DNA from 2 places in the Shewanella sp. SM20 genome. Region 2 is predicted to be linked to the other one. Evidence: predicted binding sites of a transcription regulator. Region 2 holds the regulator's gene; the other holds the start of a gene.
The links. Region 2 encodes MetJ, which represses methionine synthesis genes. Its sites were predicted from a motif close to TAGACGTCTAGACGTCTA; they were not measured.
Positions count from the first base shown of each region.

Region 1: a site for MetJ is predicted at 7,147-7,164, ahead of metK (methionine adenosyltransferase). Genes of this name have one in related genera too.

Region 1 covers NZ_JAKKRK010000018.1:36,327-46,420, forward strand. Annotated here, with positions in the region: gene L5M18_RS09470 (GGDEF domain-containing protein) at 1-627, opposite strand, end outside; gene L5M18_RS09475 (GNAT family N-acetyltransferase) at 796-1,338, shown strand; gene L5M18_RS09480 (hypothetical protein) at 1,419-1,769, shown strand; gene L5M18_RS09485 (GNAT family N-acetyltransferase) at 1,808-2,197, opposite strand; gene L5M18_RS09490 (TonB-dependent receptor domain-containing protein) at 2,356-4,770, shown strand; partial or broken gene L5M18_RS09495 (transposase) at 4,908-5,233, opposite strand; gene L5M18_RS09500 (hypothetical protein) at 5,311-5,796, opposite strand; gene metK (methionine adenosyltransferase) at 5,953-7,104, opposite strand; gene tkt (transketolase) at 7,550-9,544, shown strand; gene epd (erythrose-4-phosphate dehydrogenase) at 9,661-10,094, shown strand, end outside.
Region 2 covers NZ_JAKKRK010000060.1:6,776-16,869, forward strand. Annotated here, with positions in the region: gene L5M18_RS19665 (methyl-accepting chemotaxis protein) at 205-2,106, shown strand; gene metF (methylenetetrahydrofolate reductase) at 2,163-3,050, opposite strand; gene L5M18_RS19675 (bifunctional aspartate kinase/homoserine dehydrogenase II) at 3,268-5,661, opposite strand; gene metB (cystathionine gamma-synthase) at 5,673-6,836, opposite strand; gene metJ (met regulon transcriptional regulator MetJ) at 7,049-7,363, shown strand; gene L5M18_RS19690 (sulfite exporter TauE/SafE family protein) at 7,445-8,188, shown strand; gene nrfD (NrfD/PsrC family molybdoenzyme membrane anchor subunit) at 8,295-9,242, opposite strand; gene L5M18_RS19700 (4Fe-4S dicluster domain-containing protein) at 9,245-9,811, opposite strand; gene phsA (thiosulfate reductase PhsA) at 9,824-10,094, opposite strand, start outside.

The sequences.
Region 1 (10,094 bases), on a different contig from region 2:
CGTGCTCAGTAATTCAAAGAAGATGATACCTGCATGGGCGCCAAAGCGGCGGCCTAAATTGAGCTGTCTTGGCGCCATCATCAAGAAGCCGTAATGGTTGAGCATGCCCGTTTCTTGATCGCGCATCGAAAGGGATTCAATTCTATGGTTCTGACACAGAAGGGATAATTCCTGTTGCAGTAAAATCTGAAACGGTTCGAGCATAGCGGCATTGACTAGTGGCTCTGTTATATGCGGGTTGAGTACACACAGGGCACCAAATTGGCTACCATCCGGCCAAGCGATAGGACGTGAGAGAATATACTGAATACCATCAAAATCCCTTGGTAAATCCTCTAACATAAAGCTGCCGAGGTTTTGATATAAAACATCAGGTTGGCTGTTTTGTATCTGTGTAAAAAGTTCGAGTTCTGCGGAGTACAAAGTGCCCGCGGTAAATTGTGGTGTTTCAGTGATTGCGCTGACAATGATCTCAAATCCTGCGCTGGTCTTTTGGAATATAAAAACCGTGTTAGCGTTGTAATAGCTTTTGATGAGCTCACATTGGTGCATCCAGCGAGTGAGATTCACTTGTTGATTGTCGCTATCAAGTAAACTCAAGTTGGGATTAATGGTTTCTGGCAACATACAAACGCCTAACTATGGCTAAATATCCATTAAGTTTGGGAAATAAAAGGATATTTAGCAAATCAAAGCCCTAAATATTGCCTTGTTCTTGCTGTGCCTATTAACCCAACCGAGTATACTGGCGGGCTGAAATTGGGCCAAAAGCAGAAATAATGCTGTGAGAATACTGTGAAAATTAGACTAGCCTTACCCCAAGATGTTGATTTATTAGCGATGCTAGAGAAAAAACATCTTAATGATGAATTAGCTTCCGCCAGTATGGGGTTACAAGGGCAAGCTTTTTCCCACGGTGAACTGAGCGAATTAGTGCAGCATCATTGGGTCGTAGTGGCACTGGTAGAACAGCAGATCGTCGGTTATGTGATTGCAGGCCGTTGGGGATTTTTCGAACATTGGCCCATTTACCGCACTTTGTTGAATCGTTTAGGGCAACTCGATTGGGATGGACCTAAATTAACTAAGGTCAATTCTTGCCAATACGGGCCGATATGGGTGCAGCAAGCCTACCGTGGGCAAGGGATTTTCGAGGCATTAGTCCATGAAATTCGTCGCCAAGTTGCTCCGCATTTTAGCTATATGTTGACCTTTATTGCTGAAGATAATGAACGTTCCTTTGCCGCTCACTCGGGTAAAGCGCACATGCAGGTGGTGGATTTTTTCACTGTGTCGGCGCGGGATTACTATTTAATGGCGGCAAAGACCCAAGCTTAGTTGTTCGATGATAGAAATTAAGGATTCAATCTCTACTGTGTAAATAACCCGAGTTCAGGTTAAATAACGGAGATAAATACATGCATGTACAATTTGTTGAGTCACTATTAACGGTCTATGCCGAAGTCAATTTATCGGCTTGGGACAACTTGAGATTGGTCCTATCTGAGTGCACTCACCATGAATGTGAGGCGAGGGGATTTGAAGTCGAGTTTTTATCTGACTTAGGTGCATTGCAGCATTATTGGGTACAAGTGGGGAACATTTGGCTCGATTGTGGCCGAACCAATGCCTATTCAGCGACGTTAACGCAACTGACGGATGAGCAAGTCAGCCGCGCGAATACAAAAAAGGCGCTGGAGTGCGCCATTTTATCCCAAGAGCAAATTGGTCTACTTTGCATGCAAAACGCCCATTTCGACCATTGCTAAGGGCGCTTATTCAGCCAGTTTCTCAATCGCTTTTTTGATCAATACTTCTTCATCAGAAAGATGCGCTGAGGGGTAGTGGTGACTGTGCCTATGATCTCAACCCCTTGTTTTTCATAAAACACAGGTGCTTGAATCGATAAGGTATCCACTTGAGCTACCAAGCAACCCCGCTGTTTCGCCTCAGCTTCGGCAAGTGCCATCAGTTTATGCCCAAGCCCAGAGCCTCTGGTTTGGTCATCAACCCAGACAACATTGATTAAGAAGTTTTTATAGATAGTCCGGCCACCCACACCACCAATCAACTTGCCATTTTCATCACGTGCTATGACAGTCAAAGGCACTGATTGCCCAGCATTAAATTGCCAAACGCCGTCTACCAGCGCATCCACAATCGCGATATTTTCTTCACTAATAACTTCAAAGTTCATGTCAAAAACTCTTTCTGGAATGTGATTACTTTATAAACGTAAATGTTATTTCTGTTGTATTCAACTTTTGATTGATCTCACTAATGTTAATCATTATCATTCGCGAAATCATTTATAAGTTACATTTGTAAACTAAGTTTACTAAACAGGAGAGGTTTATGTTATTTCGTCAAACTTGCTTGGCAGTTGCCATTACCGCTGTATTTACGGGTAATTTTGTCCAAGCCGAAGAGGCTCCCGACAGAAAAATGGAAGTTATGGTTGTTACTGCCTCTGGATATGAACAGAAATTGGTTGATGCACCAGCCAGTATTTCTGTTATCACCCAAGAAGATTTGATGATAAAACCTTATACCACTCTCCTAGATGCAGTGCGTGATTTGGAAGGGGTTGATATTGGTGAAACCCGTGATAAAACAGGGCAAGGTACCATCAGTCTACGCGGTATGGGATCTGACTATACCTTAATCCTTGTCGATGGTAAGCGTCAGAATAACCATGGTGATATTTATCCAAACAGTTTTGGAGGCAATCAATTTGGTCATGTACCACCACTTGATGCTATTGATCGAATTGAAGTTATTCGCGGGCCAGCATCAACGTTATACGGTGCAGATGCTCTCGGTGGTGTGGTGAACATCATCACTAAAAAAGTGGGCGACGAATGGTCTGGCTCTATCACTCACAGCCGAACTCATCAAACCAATGATGCCTATGGCGAAGATATCACTACCGATTTCAGCGTGATGGGTCCCCTCATTAAAGGCGTTCTTGGGTTATCGATTCATGGCAGTATTTATGATCGAATGGGGTCTACACCAGAGTACGCACCAGTAGATTATCCTAATGGAGAAGTACGCACTCGTTCACTCGGTTTTGGTGGTGGCGGTAAAACCGTCGATAACGAAAATCATATGTTAGGTGGGAGTTTAAGTTGGACGCTAAATGAACATCACAAAATTTGGTTTGATTTAGATTCCTCATCTCAAGATTATGATAATACGCCACTGATCAATGATAACGGTGAACGCGAGTATCCGCTTGGTACAGTTGATAATATCGATAGTCTCTGGATTGCCAGTAACTTCTGTAAAGGCGGCGTAGGTTCCCGTGAGGCTGCTTGTCTAGCCAGCGGTGGTGAATGGGCAAGACGCTCAAATCCGCGAGCGGGTTACAGCGAGACTCAAAAATTTACCCGTGATGCTTGGGCGTTAACCCATGAAGGTGCTTGGGATTTTGGTACAAGCTTTGTGTCACTATCCTATGTCGACACACAAAATAATGGCCGCACACTGCCATTTACCACTGCTGAGCGAGTATTACTACTGCAGATGATTGATGGTAAAGGGGATTACATCGGCATGACTGAAGCCGAACGTAAAGCGATTGCTGAATCCACTTTCCTGCCTAGACCTAAACGCGAAATGGCAAGTAATCAATATACGCTTGATATGAAACTCGATATTCCATTTGAAGCTGCAGGAAATCATGTCGCAGTGACGGGGGCGCAGGTGATTCGTGGTGAGTTGAAAGACGGTGTATTTGGTATGGAAGAAGGTACGCCGGGCGCAGTACAAGAACACAATATGTGGTCTGTTTTTGCTGAAGATACATGGAGCATGACTTCTGATTTATCTGTTACTGCGGGTTTACGTCATGATGATCATGAAATATTTGGCAACCAACTCAGCCCACGTCTATACGGCGTTTACACCATTAATAATGAGTGGACTGTAAAGGGTGGGGTGAGCACAGGTTTTAAAACACCTAAAACCACACAATTGTATGATGGTGTCGTTGGCTTTGGTGGCCAAGGAACCTCACCGCAATTTGGTAACCCAGATCTCGAAGCTGAAACCAGTGTGTCCAGCGAAGTCGCCCTGTATTGGTCCCATCCAGATGGCCATAATTTTAACGTCACTATCTTTAAAAATGACTTTGACGATAAGATTGCTTCACAACCCTGTGGTAAAGGTACGAGCATAGAATGTTCCGATGCGGGTGAATATGCTGATTTAGGTTATGCAGTCAGTAGCAAAACAGTCAACATAGATAAAGTTACTATTCAAGGTGCTGAGCTCGCGGGACGTTGGGAAATTCTAGATGCCTTAACGTTAAATGCTAATTATACCTACACAGATAGCGAGCAGAAAAGCGGTGCAGAGCAAGGCCGTCCACTCGGGAACAGTGCCAAGCATATGGCAAACGCGACATTAAAATGGGAGTTGACCGACTCATTTAACGTATTCTTGACCTCAGAATACCGTGCTAAACGTTATCGCTCTTGGGATATCATTAATGATGCTGCACTTTACTATAAAGGTTATGACGTGTTCCATCTTGGTGGTTCTTATCAGGCGAGTGAGTTTGTCACCTTCAACATGCGAGTAAATAACTTATTTGATAAAGATTTTACTTCATACGATATTGTCTTCACCGAATGTAGTGACACTAGCACCACTTGTGTCTCTGACGATAATGGCCAAAACGGATACACAGCATCTTACGTTGATGATTTTAATAACAAAGATAAGGCCCGTAACTTCTGGGTTGGTATGAATGTACGTTTCTAAACGAATACCCTGTGCATTAGCCATTATTTGATATTCATGGGCGATAGATAAAACTGAGAGTTACCCGTTTGATAAAGGTATCCACTATCAATTAAACAATAGGGTAACTCTCATTACTCATTACTCATTACTCATTACTCATTACTCAGTGCACCTGCACTGTGCTGGTGAGTCCGCACTATCGAGCCATCAATAAAGACCCATTCCGTGTCGGCCATTTTCACTAAAGCTTTGAGTAAATAGGCCTGAATGTCTTTTTAGACCATAAATGAAACCCTCTAAAAACCGTACTCCAATGGCCCAACTCTTTGGGTCAATCTTGCTAAGGGGGGCCTGCTAGAAGGCGGTAAAGAATGCCTTCGAATGTTTATCTATGTTCAGGTTTATCATAAACACGGCCTGTGCTGTTCATTAAATGAAATAGCGTTTCCCTGCGTGCATTGGTTAGTATCAATCTTGGCATGCTCTCTAAAAATCATTCTCGAAAGCTCAATAGACCCTAGATGAAGTCAGAAAAATTAAAGGTGCTAGCGTATAAGCCTACAGAATGAGCCATTGCCCGTTTGGGTAAGTACCAATATAACCAAAGGGGATTCTTCCACAGAGATACCAAGATAGGCGTTCACTCGTAAAGGCTGAAAGTTTAACGTCAGCTAGGAGCAGTGTTGCGAGCGTATTAGCGTCATCGGATGTCTGCGCGCATATTTCTGCAACGGGAATAATTTTCCAAGTGGAGAGGTAAGCTGACTTAGCAATTTCATCGACTTCGCTGTCAGAAATCCAAGCATGCACATCATTTACTACTGCCTTTGTTTTTAACGAATTTGCCAAGTCATGATCTGTTACACACAGGCTTTCATAGTGGATTTCGTAAGGTGTTTCAAAAAAGGCTTCAGGATCGGATTCAAGAAAAGCGGCGATCTCCTCTAATGTGCCGTATGTCTTTGCTGTTTCCTCTGGCAGACCTACGTTGGCTGCCCATGCACAAGATTGAAGTTGCTGTAATAAGATGGCGTTATCGGTCATGGGGTCTGTGCACTCTAATGGTCTGTGTATATGCTGCTTTTTATCTTGCCATATTTGTCTTAGCACTATTAATCTAACTAAATGTCAGACATAAAAAAACCGCTGGGTAGCGGTTTTTTTATGGGTCTTAAGTGTAAAAATTGAAATGAATTAAGACTATAGACCCGCGTCAGCACGTAATATTTCGGCTTTATCAGTCGCTTCCCATGGGAATTCGCTGCGACCAAAGTGGCCATAAGCGGCGGTCGCTTGATAAATTGGACGTGCTAAATCTAGCATGGCCGTTAAACCGTATGGGCGCAGTTCAAAGTGTTGACGGACTAACTTGATCAGCACTTCTTCAGACACCTTACCAGTACCGAAGGTCTCGATGCTGATAGAGGTCGGCTCTGCCACACCAATAGCGTAAGACACTTGGATTTCACAGCGATCAGCAAGACCTGCTGCAACTATGTTTTTTGCCACATAACGGGCAGCGTATGCTGCGCTACGGTCCACTTTTGATGGATCTTTACCAGAGAATGCGCCACCACCATGACGGGCCATGCCGCCGTAGGTGTCAACGATGATCTTACGACCCGTTAAGCCGCAATCACCTACTGGACCACCGATAACAAAACGGCCAGTTGGATTGATAAAGAACTTAGTATCTTTGTTTAACCATTGAGCTGGTAATACAGGCTTGATAATGGTTTCCATCACGCCTTCAATTAAGTCGGCTTGTGAAACGTCATCTCTGTGCTGAGTCGATAACACGACTGCATCGATACCGACAATTTTGCCATCATCATAGGCAAAAGTGACTTGGCTTTTCGCATCTGGGCGTAACCAAGGTAGCGTGCCATTTTTACGCACTTCAGACTGACGTTTCACTAATGCGTGAGCATAGGTGATAGGTGCAGGCATCAGAATGTCGGTTTCGTTGTTGGCATAGCCAAACATTAACCCTTGATCGCCAGCACCTTGCTCTGCAGGGTCTGCGCGGTCTACACCTTGATTAATGTCGGGTGATTGCTTACCAATGGCGTTTAATACTGCGCACGAGTCTGCATCAAACCCCATATCTGAATGGGTATAACCAATTTCACGCACCGTTTTACGGGTGATTTCTTCAATATCAACCCAGGCAGAGGTAGTGACTTCACCACCTACTAATACCATGCCGGTTTTGACATAAGTTTCACACGCTACGCGTGCTTTTGGATCTTGAGCCAGAATTGCATCTAGCACAGCATCAGAAATCTGATCTGCAATCTTATCGGGATGACCTTCTGAGACCGACTCAGAAGTAAACAAGTGCTTTGCCATAGTAGGAAAATCTCGTCGTTAGCATTCAAACGTGTAGAAGCATCTACATCTAGACGGCTATTTTAGTTTAAATCCGATTGCCGATCACCCCCGATAATAAAAAATCCTCTCAGATTGTGACCTGAAAACGACTACGCTCTGCCATAAATAGGTTATTTTACTTATATTTCATGGCATTAAGTTTACTATGTTTTTGAGAAATTTATTTCTCCATTATAAGTGATCCTTGCTATGCCCTCTCAAGTAAATGCGAGCAAAGTGACTAGCTTATTTCTGCGACTTATATACTCAAGCGACCAGAATCCTGCATCTTCAGGTTGTTTGGGTACATATTCGCCCATCTTTTGCTGAGTGAATGGCAATTTTAGTTTGCGTCACACTGGCATGTAGGGGAAAATATGCATCCAAATTGCCCGCTAGACCCCACAAACAAGCAGGAGAGAGCATGTCTTCCCGTAAAGTACTCGCAAACGCAATCCGTGCGTTAAGTATGGATGCAGTTCAAAAAGCAAATTCAGGCCATCCCGGCGCCCCAATGGGTATGGCAGATATTGCTGAAGTGCTGTGGAATGATTTCCTTAAGCACAACCCGAACAATCCGAAATGGGTAGATAGAGATCGTTTTATCCTCTCTAACGGTCACGGTTCAATGCTGATTTACTCTTTACTTCACCTGACTGGTTATGAATTACCAATTGAAGAGCTAAAACAGTTCCGTCAATTGCATTCTAAAACCCCGGGTCACCCAGAATACGGTTACACCCCAGGTGTTGAAACCACAACGGGTCCACTCGGTGCGGGCATAAGCAACGCTGTCGGTATGGCGATTGCTGAGAAAACCTTAGCGGCACAGTTTAACCGTGATGGTCACGATATCGTTGATCACTACACTTACTGTTTCCTCGGCGATGGCTGTTTGATGGAAGGTATTTCCCACGAAGCCTGTTCATTAGCCGGTACTTTAGGCTTAGGTAAACTGGTCGCATTTTGGGATGATAACGGTATTTCTATCGATGGCCATGTTGAAGGCTGGTTCACCGATGATACGCCAAAACGTTTTGAAGCTTACGGCTGGCATGTGATTGCCGGTGTCGACGGTCACGATAGCGCGGCAATCCGTGCTGCTATCGAAGCGGCTAAAGCCGTTACCGATAAACCAACAATGATTTGCTGCAAAACCATTATCGGTTTTGGTTCACCCAACAAATCTGGCAGCCACGATTGTCACGGCGCGCCACTAGGCGATGCAGAAATCGCAGCCGCCCGTGAATTCCTTGGCTGGCCACATGCACCATTTGAAATCCCTGCTGACGTTTATGCCGGTTGGGATGCCAAAGAAGCCGGTGCGGCCCGTGAAGCAGCGTGGAACGAGAAGTTTGCAGCATATCGCGCTGCTCACCCAGAACTGGCTGCTGAATATGAGCGTCGCGTTCTGAAAGGTGAATTACCGGCCGATTTCGAAGAAAAAGCGCAGGCATTTATTCAAGCATCACAGGACAAAGCCGAAGGTATTGCGAGCCGTAAAGCCTCACAAAATGCCATCGGTGCATTTGGCGCTATGTTGCCTGAACTGTTAGGTGGCTCTGCTGACTTAGCGGGTTCTAACTTGACACTGTGGTCAGGTTCTAAAGGTATTCAAGACGATCCAGCTGGTAACTACATTTACTACGGCGTGCGTGAATTCGGCATGAGCGGCATTATGAACGGTGCTTCGCTGCATGGTGGTTTCATCAACTACGGCGCAACGTTCATGATGTTCATGGAATATGCTCGTAACGCAGTCCGTATGTCGGCGCTGATGGGTATTCAAAACATCTTCGTTTATACCCATGACTCTATCGGTCAAGGTGAAGATGGCCCAACACATCAACCAGTTGAGCAATTAGCTAACCTGCGTATGACGCCAAATATGGCCGTATGGCGTCCATGTGATGCGGCAGAAACGGCAGTTTCTTGGAAAGCTGCGATTGAGCGCCGTAATGCACCTACGTCACTGATCTTCAGCCGTCAAAACCTGAAAGCTCAAGCGCGTACCGCTGAGCAATTAGCCAACGTGGCTAAAGGTGCTTATGTACTGCAAGACTGTGCGGGTACACCAGAACTGATCCTGATCGCAACTGGTAGCGAAGTACAATTGGCAATGGATGCAGCCGCTGCACTGACTGAGCAAGGTAAACACGTTCGCGTCGTCTCTATGCCATCGACAACTGAGTTCGATAAGCAAGATGCCGCGTATAAAGAATCTGTATTACCACGTGCTGTGACTAAACGTGTGGCTATCGAAGCGGCGCATACCGATTTCTGGTACAAGTATGTCGGTTTTGAAGGCACAGTTGTGGGCATGACTACATTTGGTGAGTCTGCGCCGGGTAACGTGCTATTGAATCACTTCGGTTTCACCGTTGAAAATGTGCTGAATGCTGCAAAATCATTGGGCTAATCGCTCAAGGGATTAGATTCAATACAAAAGGTTAAACTTTTTAAGTGTTAATCTGTATAATGCGGCCTGCAATCGTTTGCAGGCCGTTTTTGTATTAAGAGGAAATTGAGACCTCAATGATCCGAGTCGCTATCAATGGTTATGGCCGTATCGGCCGCTCTATTCTCCGAGCTTTATATGAGTCTGGAAAACGGCAGCAAATGCAGATTGTCGCGATTAATGAATTAGCTAAACCTGAAGCCATTATTCATCTGACCCAGTACGACACCACCCACGGTCGGTTTGCGCACAAAGTGAAGCTTGTTGATGATCATATGCTGATTGGCGACGATGCGATAAAAATCCTCCACGAGCCCGATCCGGCAAAACTCCCTTGGCACGAGATGGACATCGACATTGTCTATGAAGCCACTGGCGTATTAGTCGATCGTCAAAGCTGCGAAGCCCATATTCACGCCGGCGCTAAACAAGTGCTGATAAGTCATCCATCCTCAGCCGATGTCGATGGCACGATTGTCTATGGTGTAAACCACGATTTACTCCGCGCCGA
Region 2 (10,094 bases):
AGCGTGCTAAGCATTATACTTAGTTAGCATGCTAAGTAAATATTTAGGCCCAAAATAGATCTGTGTCCAAGGGCACGAAACGAGCGTAAGAGGGAATAAATAACTTAAAAAGGTTCGCGCCCTCTCAAATCTTATCAAGTTGTATCTCTATAATATCAAACGGATAAATTGAGTTGATTTGCACATGAATTGGAGGCTGTTTTGATAAATCTAAAAATTAGTACGAGGATCGTTATTGGGATCTGTCTATTACTGTTAACAGTAATGAGCTTTATCATGCCGCTCGTTCTCTCTGAATTCAGTCGCCAAGTTGCAGAATCCGAGCAAAGAGAACTCCATAAGATCTATGAAACCGCTGTTGCCGAGATAGCCTCATCGGGCAAATTAGCCGAAGCAATGGCAACCATCATCTCACTCACGCCAGAAGTTCAAAGCACCTTTGCAACAGGCGAGCGTGATGAACTCACCGCCCGTACCTTACCTATATTTACCCAACTTAAGCGCGATTTTGCGGTTCAGCAATTCCAATTTCATAGGCCACCAGCCACTTCTTTTCTACGCTTGCATCGTCCCGAAAAATTTGGCGATGATCTCACCAGCATACGCAAGACCATAGTGGAAACAAATAGCCAAAAGCGCCCTCTTTATGGCTTGGAATATGGAGTGGAAGGATTAGGTATTCGTGGTTTAGTTCCAATGAATTACAACGGACAACACACAGGATCAGTTGAGTTTGGCATGTCCTTCGGTCAACCCTTTTTTGATAATTTTAAACAAGCCTATCAAGCAGAAATTGCCCTCATCTTGCCAGATGGTTCAGGGTACAAGTTATTTGGCGCTACATTCACGCCTGATACCCAAGCGGCAGATGAACTCAATAACGTCATGCAAGGCCATGAAGTCATACGCACTATTTCCTTAAATAACAAAACCTACGCCCTGTATCGCAATGCCATAAAAGATTACTCAGGAAACGTGTTTGGCGTACTCGATATTGCGATGGATAGAACCCATTCAGAACAAGCGATAGCGGATATTCGCCTTAAGTTGATCCTTATCGGTTTAGTGGCTCTGGTCATTGGAACTGCCATTGCTTGGTTTATTGCCAAAGGGATTACTCGCCCTATCGCTGAAACCACCCAAGCCATGAATGATATCGCTGAAGGTGAAGGCGATTTAACCCGCAGAATCGCGGTAAAAGGTAAGGATGAAATTGCTGAATTATCGATGGCATTCAACCGCTTTGTAGAAAAAATTCACAACACAGTTTCCCACGTCGCCGACTCAACAAGCCTGCTCGCCACCTCTGCTGAAGAAATGTCGAGCATTACGCGGGAAACCCAGAAGATGGCGAGTCGTCAGCACCTCGAAACCGAGCAAGTTGCCACCGCAATGAATGAAATGGCCGCAACGGTACAAGAAGTTGCCCATAACGCGACCGATGCGGCCGATGCAGCCAATCATGCCAATGACTCAACCGAACAAGGCAAATTGGTTGTACAAAAAGTGGTAACCACTATCGCCATACTGGCCGAGGAAATAGCCACAGCAGCGATTGAAATCAATGAATTAGAGCGTAATACCGCTGAAATCGATTCTGTACTTGTAGTTATCCGTAATATTGCCGACCAAACTAATTTACTCGCACTCAATGCGGCAATTGAAGCCGCAAGGGCGGGAGAACAAGGTCGAGGGTTTGCAGTCGTTGCCGATGAAGTACGCACTCTGGCGAGTCGCACTCAAGCATCTACGGCAGAAATTCAGCAGATGATCGAAGCGCTTCAGCATAAAGCTAAGTCTACAGTCAATGCGATGGAAACCAGCACCCGCACCACCCAAAGCTGTGTATCCCAAGTTCACCAAGCGGGTGAAGCACTCGAAGCCATTACCCATGCGGTTTCCACCATTAGCCAGATGAATATCCAGATCGCCAGCGCTGCAAATGAGCAATGTGCGGTTTCGGCTGAGATTAATAAAAATGTTAATAACATCAATGATATTGCGACCAATGCGACAGATAGTGCGGTACAAACCGCACGCGCTGGCGATGAACTTGCCCAACTCGCAGCCCGTTTAACAACTTTATTAGCTCAATTTAGAATTTAAACAAAACAAAACGCCGCATTCTCTGCGGCGTTTTTATTAGCTTATTTTATAAAGTTTTATTTAGGACGCACGCCTAAAGTGTGGCAAATCGCGTAGGTCAATTCGGCGCGATTTAAGGTGTAAAAATGGAAATCCTTCACGCCTTCGCGGGACAGCACTTTCACCATGTCGATGGCCACGTTTGCGCCCACCAATTGGCGTGTACCGGCATCGTTTTCTAAACCATCGAATTGCTTGTGTAGCCAGCCCGGTAACGACACATTGGTCATGCCCGCGAAACGTTTTAACTGGGTAAAGTTAGTCACAGGTAAGATACCTGGCACGATTTCAACGTCGATACCTGCGGCAACGCAGCGGTCACGAAAGCGCAGGTAAGATTCCACATCGAAGAAAAACTGGGTAATGGCACGGCTAGCGCCCGCATCAATCTTACGCTTAAGGTTGATCAAATCCGCCTGTGCGTTGCTCGCATCGGGATGCACTTCTGGATAAGCCGCAACGGAAATATCAAAGTCGGCCACAGAGCGCAGTAAACGCACTAAATCCACCGCAAAACGGGTTGGCTTAGGGCTACCCGCAGGCAAATCGCCCCGCAGTGCCACTATGTCACGAATGCCCGATTTCCAGTAATGCTTAGCCAGTTCTAATAGCTCTTCATCGCTGGCATCCACTAAGGTTAAGTGCGGCGCGGCAACGAGGTCGGTTTCCTGTTGGATACGTTCAATCACGCCGTGAGTGCGGTCGCGCACGCCTGAGTTAGCACCGTAAGTCACAGACACAAACTTAGGATTAAGCGGCTCTAAACGACGAATAGAGTTCCACAGTATCTGTTCCATTTCGGGGGTCGATGGCGGGAAAAACTCAAAAGAAACATTAATATCGCCATTAAGCTCAGACAAGCTCTGGTTCAGCGATTGTGAATGTTGTGCGTGATGAAAAGCCATGTGTATTTCCTCAACCGCCCTTGGCGCTACTCTTTGCTAGTATGAATTCGTTCAAATGGACGTTTGGACGTCTATATGTCCATATACTAGAGAAACTGAGATGTAAGTCAAGCCCAAAAATACCCATAAACCGCATTTAATCTCGGTTAATTCAATAGATTTATTCTAGCCAATAAAAAAGGACTCGAATGAGTCCTTTAAGAAGCTTGATAACGCGTTATTCCTGCAGCAGATCGCGACAGATCTGAGTCAGATCCGACTGCACCGCCGCCGCTGTCACTTCGCGTCCTGCGCCTGGTCCACGGATGATCAGCGGATTACCTTGGTAGAAGACACTGCGGATCACAAACACATTATCACCAGGGGTTAAGTTGGCGTAAGGGTGATGGGTGTCAATCCACTGCAAACCCACTTCGGCCTTGAGCTCTGGACCGCTGTTGTCTAAGGATGCCACATATCTGAGCACCTTATTTTGCTCCGCCGCCGCACCATACTGTTGCAGCAGATCGGCATCTAATTCGGCAATGCGGGTGAGAAATTGATCTAAGGGAATATCCGCCAAAGCGGCTGGTACGAGTGAGCGCAGTTCAATATCTTCAAGCTCGATTTCAAGGCCTATTTCACGGGCCAAAATAAGCAGTTTACGCTGCATATCACGGCCGGAGAGATCATCGCGGGGATCGGGTTCAGTGATGCATAAACCTCTGGCTTCAATCACTAATTCAGAGAAAGGCTTGCTGGTATCGTATTTCTCAAACAACCAACACAAGGTGCCAGAGAAAATCCCACCTACCGCTTCAACGCTATCACCGCTGTTACGCAGATCATTTAGCGCATGTTGGATGGGTAAACCTGCGCCACAACTGGCGTTATAGCGCCAAAATAAGCGACGATTACCCAGTTGCTGCTTTAACTCTCGATAGAAAGGCAGTGGACCCGAGCCCGCAAGTTTATTCGCGCTCACCACATGGATGCCACGCTCGAACAATTCTGGATATTGCAGCGTCAAACTGGCGCTGGCACTGATATCTAAGGCCACCAGCTCATCGCAGTTAACTTGCTCTAATTGCTCGAATAAATGTTCATACTGCCAAGGCGTTGCTTCAGTATTAAACTCTGTTTGCCACGCGGCAAGATTAATCCCAGTGGATTTAATCAAGGCTTTACTCGAACTGACTAAACCGACTAACTCAACACTGGCTTCGAGTTCATGGTCCAGTGATGGTGAAACCGACTTAAACAGATCGATCCAAGCCTCACCGATATTACCCACACCGAGCAGCAGGACGCCAATGCGTTTACGCGGGCCAGCGCAGCGACGGTGGACTTTTTGGGTTAACAAATTCACCTGTGACTGAGGCACCAGCGTCACTAAACTTAAATCGCCACTGAACAAAGGTTTAGCATCACGGCTCAGTAAACGCGCGAAGCTGCGGCGATAATGTTCGGCATCGGCACTGACTAATGCGACTAAACCGAGATCGGTATTGATCTGCTGATCGCTGATCCCTAAAGCTTCTGCCTCGGCATCGAGCAATCTTTGCACTTGTTTTTGATTTTCAGCGGTATAGGCAAGCTCAACCCTTTGGTGGGCTGAGGTCCAATGGGCCAATGGCGTTAAACCCGCGGCAATCAATAAATCTAATAAACGAGTTAACTCCCCCGTGAGTTTAAAGCCAAACAGGACGACAGCATTGAGATTAGTCACCACAGGCGCGCTCGCCGACGAACTGTGGGGTGCGATTAAGGTGAAGTCGGTGTGCGATGCATAACTTGAACGCACCGCTAAGCTCACTTCGGTATTGAATAACGGCTGCAGAGTGCGCGAATGCAATACTGGCGAGCCCAAACGCGCTAGGCGATCGGCTTCGGCAAGTGACATGCTTTTTAGTAACTTGGCATCGTTGATTTTATTAGGATCGGCGTTGAACACCCCTTCCACATCGGTCCAAATGGTCACGCGCTCGATATCGGCGAGACTAGCAATCAGGCTGGCGCTAAAATCTGAACCATTACGGCCAAGTAATAGGGTATCGCCACGCTCGTTAGCGCAGATAAAACCTGTGATCACTAAGCGTTCATTGGGATGCGCGGCTAATAGGGCTTGTACTTTAGCGCGGGATTCTTGTACCCGAATTTGCGGTACAGCGGCTTCATCGGCCACTAAAATTGAACAGGCATCCACATGGCTTGCCGCCACGCCAGATTCGCGCAGTAGCGCCGCCATTAAACGTGCCGACCAACGTTCGCCAAAGCTCACCACATGATTGATTTGGTATTCGTTGCGCTCATCTAAGGACAACAAGCTGATGAGTTGCGCTTTATCTGTGGCCAAACGCTCACGCAGATCGCGGGCTTGTTCATTCGACAACAACTGCTCAATCAACCCCTGTTGGTAGCTGATCAGCACTTGTAATTCTTCTTGCCATAGCTGACCCGCATCACGCAGCGCTAATAATTTATACAGGAAATTCGTGCTTTTACCCGCCGCAGAGACCACCACGAGATCATCACTATGACCGTGGGTTAACAGGATATGGGCGACTCGGCGATAACAATCGGCATCCGCTAAACTGGAGCCACCAAATTTATGTAAGTGACAACGTGCCATCTATTATTCCTCTACTGACAAGCCGCAACGGCGGCTAATCCTGCTTGAATATCTGCAACTAAATCGGCGGCATCTTCAATACCCACCGATAGACGCAATAGGGTGTCCTTAATACCAGCCTCGAAGCGCGCTTGCGGCTCCATGGCTCTGTGGGTCATAGTGGCGGGCACTGCCACTAAACTTTCGACGCCACCTAAACTTTCCGCCACGCTAAATAAGCTGAGTGCACCTAAAAAGGCCACCACTTCGGCCTCGCCGCCTTTGAGCTCAAAGCTCAGCATAGCGCCAAAGCCCTGTTGTTGCTTGGCCGCAATGGCGTGACCTGGATGATCCGCAAGCCCTGGGTAATAGACTTTACTCACCACAGGGCTTTGCGTTAATAACTCAATAATACGCTGGGCATTGGCTTGATGCTCGCGAATACGCACAGCTAAGGTACGTAGGCCGCGCAGGGTCAGATAACTGTCGAAGGCTGACCCCGTTAAGCCTAGAGTGTTCGACCACCAATGTAAGCTTTCGCCGATTTGCGCGTCTTTGGCGACCACAGCGCCGCCGACCACATCGCTGTGACCATTGATATATTTAGTGGTGGAGTGGATAACGATATCCGCGCCTAACAATAGGGGTTGTTGCAATATCGGCGATAAAAAGGTGTTATCGACCACCACCAGCGCGCCGACACCATGGCTCGCCTTAGCAATGGCTTCGATATCCACCACACGCAATAACGGGTTTGATGGGGTTTCGAGCCACACCATCTTAGGATTCTGCGCAATAGCGGCGGCTAACGCTTGGCTGTCGGTTTGGTCGACCACAATGAGCTTAAACTGGCCTTTCTTCGCCAAGTTGGTAAATAAACGGTAGGAACCGCCATAGCAATCATGGGGCACAACCAATAGGTCATCGGGGCCGAGCAAGGTCGTCACTAAGGTGATGGCCGCCATGCCAGTGCACGTCACTATCCCAGTGGCGCCCTTTTCTAATTGCGCTAATGCTTCGCCTAAAATGCAGCGTGTTGGGTTGCCTGAACGACTGTAATCGAATTCGCGGGGATTTTTATGACCATCGAAGGCGTAATTAGTCGACAAATAAATCGGTGGCACAACTGCGCCATATTGAGTATCGCTTTCGATACCCTGACGCACTGCCAGTGTGGCTAATTGACGCTCTGCCATGGGTGGACTCCTAAATTCGGTAGACTGATAGAGATGTCTGGACGTCTAAATGTACCTAAGCCCAACGCTATCGTCAATAGGCGTGAAGACGTTTAGACGTCTGAACATAAAGAAATCTGTTTGCAATCACAAAGAAATAGTAGCAATAATTTGACTGTTCTTTGTAAGGGTTTAAAATCTGCCCCGAATTTAGCGTTATAACAGGTGAGTCAATGACTGAATGGAATGGGGAATACATCAGCCCCTATGCTGAACATGGCAAGAAGAATGAACAAGTAAAAAAAATTACTGTGTCTATTCCGCTCAAAGTGCTTAAGGTCCTTACGGACGAACGAACTCGTCGTCAGGTCAATAATTTGCGTCACGCCACCAACAGCGAGCTGTTGTGTGAGGCATTTTTGCACGCCTACACTGGCCAGCCATTGCCTAACGATGAAGATCTGTCAAAAGATAGCCCAGACAGCATTCCCGCCGAAGCCAAGTTGCTGATGGACGAGATGGGGATCGAGTGGGAAGACATGGAATAGCGACTTGTCGCTGGCAAAGTTACATCACAGTGCTCATCAATAGGGATCGTTAACGATCCCTTTTTGTTTATATGGAATCCTATGTTTTCTATGATAGATCCACAGACTCTCGCCCTGGCCTCACTGATTGTGTTTCTTGGCGCCTTAACCCAGAGCCTGATTGGGTTTGGCCTAGCGGTTGTCGCCAGTCCTTTGCTGTATATCGTCGATCCACAACTTGTACCTGCGCCTGTTATTGCTATGGGTTTCTCCATCGCCCTGCTGACCTTAGTGCGTGAACGCGGTCACTTAGAATTCAATGGCTTGCAATATGCGCTCATAGGCCGCGTGCCCGGTGGTTTTATCGGCGCGAGTTTATTACTGTTTGCGCCTCAACCCATACTCGGTTTATCCATCGCCGCTATTGTGACTGTCGCAGTGATCCTCAGCCTGTATAAATTCAGCCTGCCAGTGAATAAGAAAACCCTCTTCGGTGCGGGCGTGGTTTCAGGGATCTTCGGCAATATCGCCGCGATTGGTGGCCCGCCGATGGCGATTTTGTTGGCAGGCAAAGATGCCTCGCAGTTTCGTGCAGCCCTGTCGGCCTTCTTCATTTTTAGCTCCATGATTGCACTGATCATTTTAGCGATCACTGGCTTATTAGAATTAAAACATCTGTGGCTGTCGTTGATGCTGCTCCCCTCAGTGATTTTAGGTTACTTAGTCGCAGGACGATTAGTGGGCCGTGTCGATAAAGAGAAGACAAAGATGGCAACGTTAGTCCTGTGCAGTATCAGCGCCTTAGTGCTAACGGTGAAGTCGGTTATTGAGTTATTACCCCAATAAGCGTCCTGCTTGTACTGGCAAACCTTCTCAAGATTCAAACAATAAAAAAGCACTGACATTGCCAGTGCTTTTTCTTTATCTATCAATATGTAAAGCTAGATTACACTCAGCTTAAATAGCTTTGCCCTGCGTACACAATAAAGTGTCTTAAGGCGAGTACGCCCGTTAAGCTCGCACAAGCCACCATGATCATCGCGCCCTTAGTGTGGCGAGTCGCGGCGGGTAGCAGCATAAACAGCAATGGAATACCAAAACCTATACCGACAACGCCTATCCAGAACACGCTTGCCCATAACCCAGAAGTTAACGATGCTAAGGCCGCAGCCGCCGCGCCGCCCTTGAAGTACAAGGCGCAGAACAACATGAACAGGAACAAAATTTCAATCGCCATCACAGGCAATTCTAAACCGTGCATCTTCACTAAGGTTTTGTCGTGGCTGTCCGTCTTAAACATCAGCAACGCCAGTACCGCATTTGCCGCAGCGCCCGCCGATAGACCTGACACTAAAAACAGCGCAGGCAGTACCGCAGTGTTGAGCATAGGATAGGCATTCATCGCCGAAATTAAGAAGCCAGTGTAAGCCCCTACGCCAATGGCGAGGACAAACAACAATACTTCAATCAGCTTTCGAAATGGCATAAGTAACTTAGCGATAGGTGTTAGGAAACCCAAACCCCATTTTGGTAAGTCATCCCGCAGCACAATAATGGCGTATGCAAAGGCCAAGGGAGAATACGCCAGCAGCGCCAGCACCCCGATTGCCATCACAGACTGGAAGTTATAGTGAATTAAGATCAACCAAAAGTGGAATGGTTTGGTTAAGTCAAACACTAAACAAGCTAGACCTAAGCTAATTGCTACAGGCCCAATAATGGCTGCCGCCTTAAGAATGCTGCTTTCAGCTCCCGCGCTGAGTTCCTTATTCGCCCAGCGCAAACCAATGCCAATCAGTAAACTGCCCGCGGATAACCCCGCCATAAACAGGTAAACGGCGATGACCCAGTGCCAAGTGACAGGATCATATTGCGCCATGTCGCCCCAAGTATTGTTCATAATCAAATCCCCCCTCTTTTGGTAGGAACGCGATATACCCTAGGTTTAGTGCCCAAATGGGTTTTATCTTGGTAAGTGATTTTAGTGTTGAGCATGATGGCCACTTCACTGCGTGGATCATTAGCATCACCAAACACTAAGGCATCGGTTGGACACACAGTCACACACGCTGGCTCTTCGCCCCGCGCTAAACGACTGTCTTTACAGAAGTTACACTTATCCGCCGCCTTGGTTTCTGGGTTCATAAAGCGCACTTTATAGGGGCACGCTGCCACACAGTACATACAGCCGACACACTTCTCGGTATGGATAGAGATAATGCCATCTTCACCCACATAGGCCGCGCCTGTTGGGCACACTTTAACGCAGGGTGCATCTTCACATTGCTGGCAAGATACCCTGTGATATTTGAAATGCAGATTGGGCATCTCACCAAAGGGGCCTTCCACACGCACTTGCAGACGAGTTACGCCTTCGGGTACACCATTTTCACTGCGACACGCCACGTTACAAGCTTGGCAGCCGATGCACTTATTCTCGTCGTGCACCATTACATATCGTTTATTCATTTAAGCCTCCGATTAGCGCTTTGCCAGCGTGACGCCCGTGGTGTGCACTGTCATGCCACACACAGGAGCAGTAACGTGCGGCAGTAAGTTACCGCAGTGGATACCTTTGCCCGTTGCTCTGACCAACTCTTTGTTTTTAGAACCAAAGCCCATGTAAGCAAACACAGTATCTTGGCGAATGCCCGGTGTGACTAAGGCATGGCCTTCTTCTGTGCCAACACTGCTGGTGAGGCGGATTGGGTCGCCATTGCTGATGCCTAACTTGCCCGCAGTAACGGGGTGA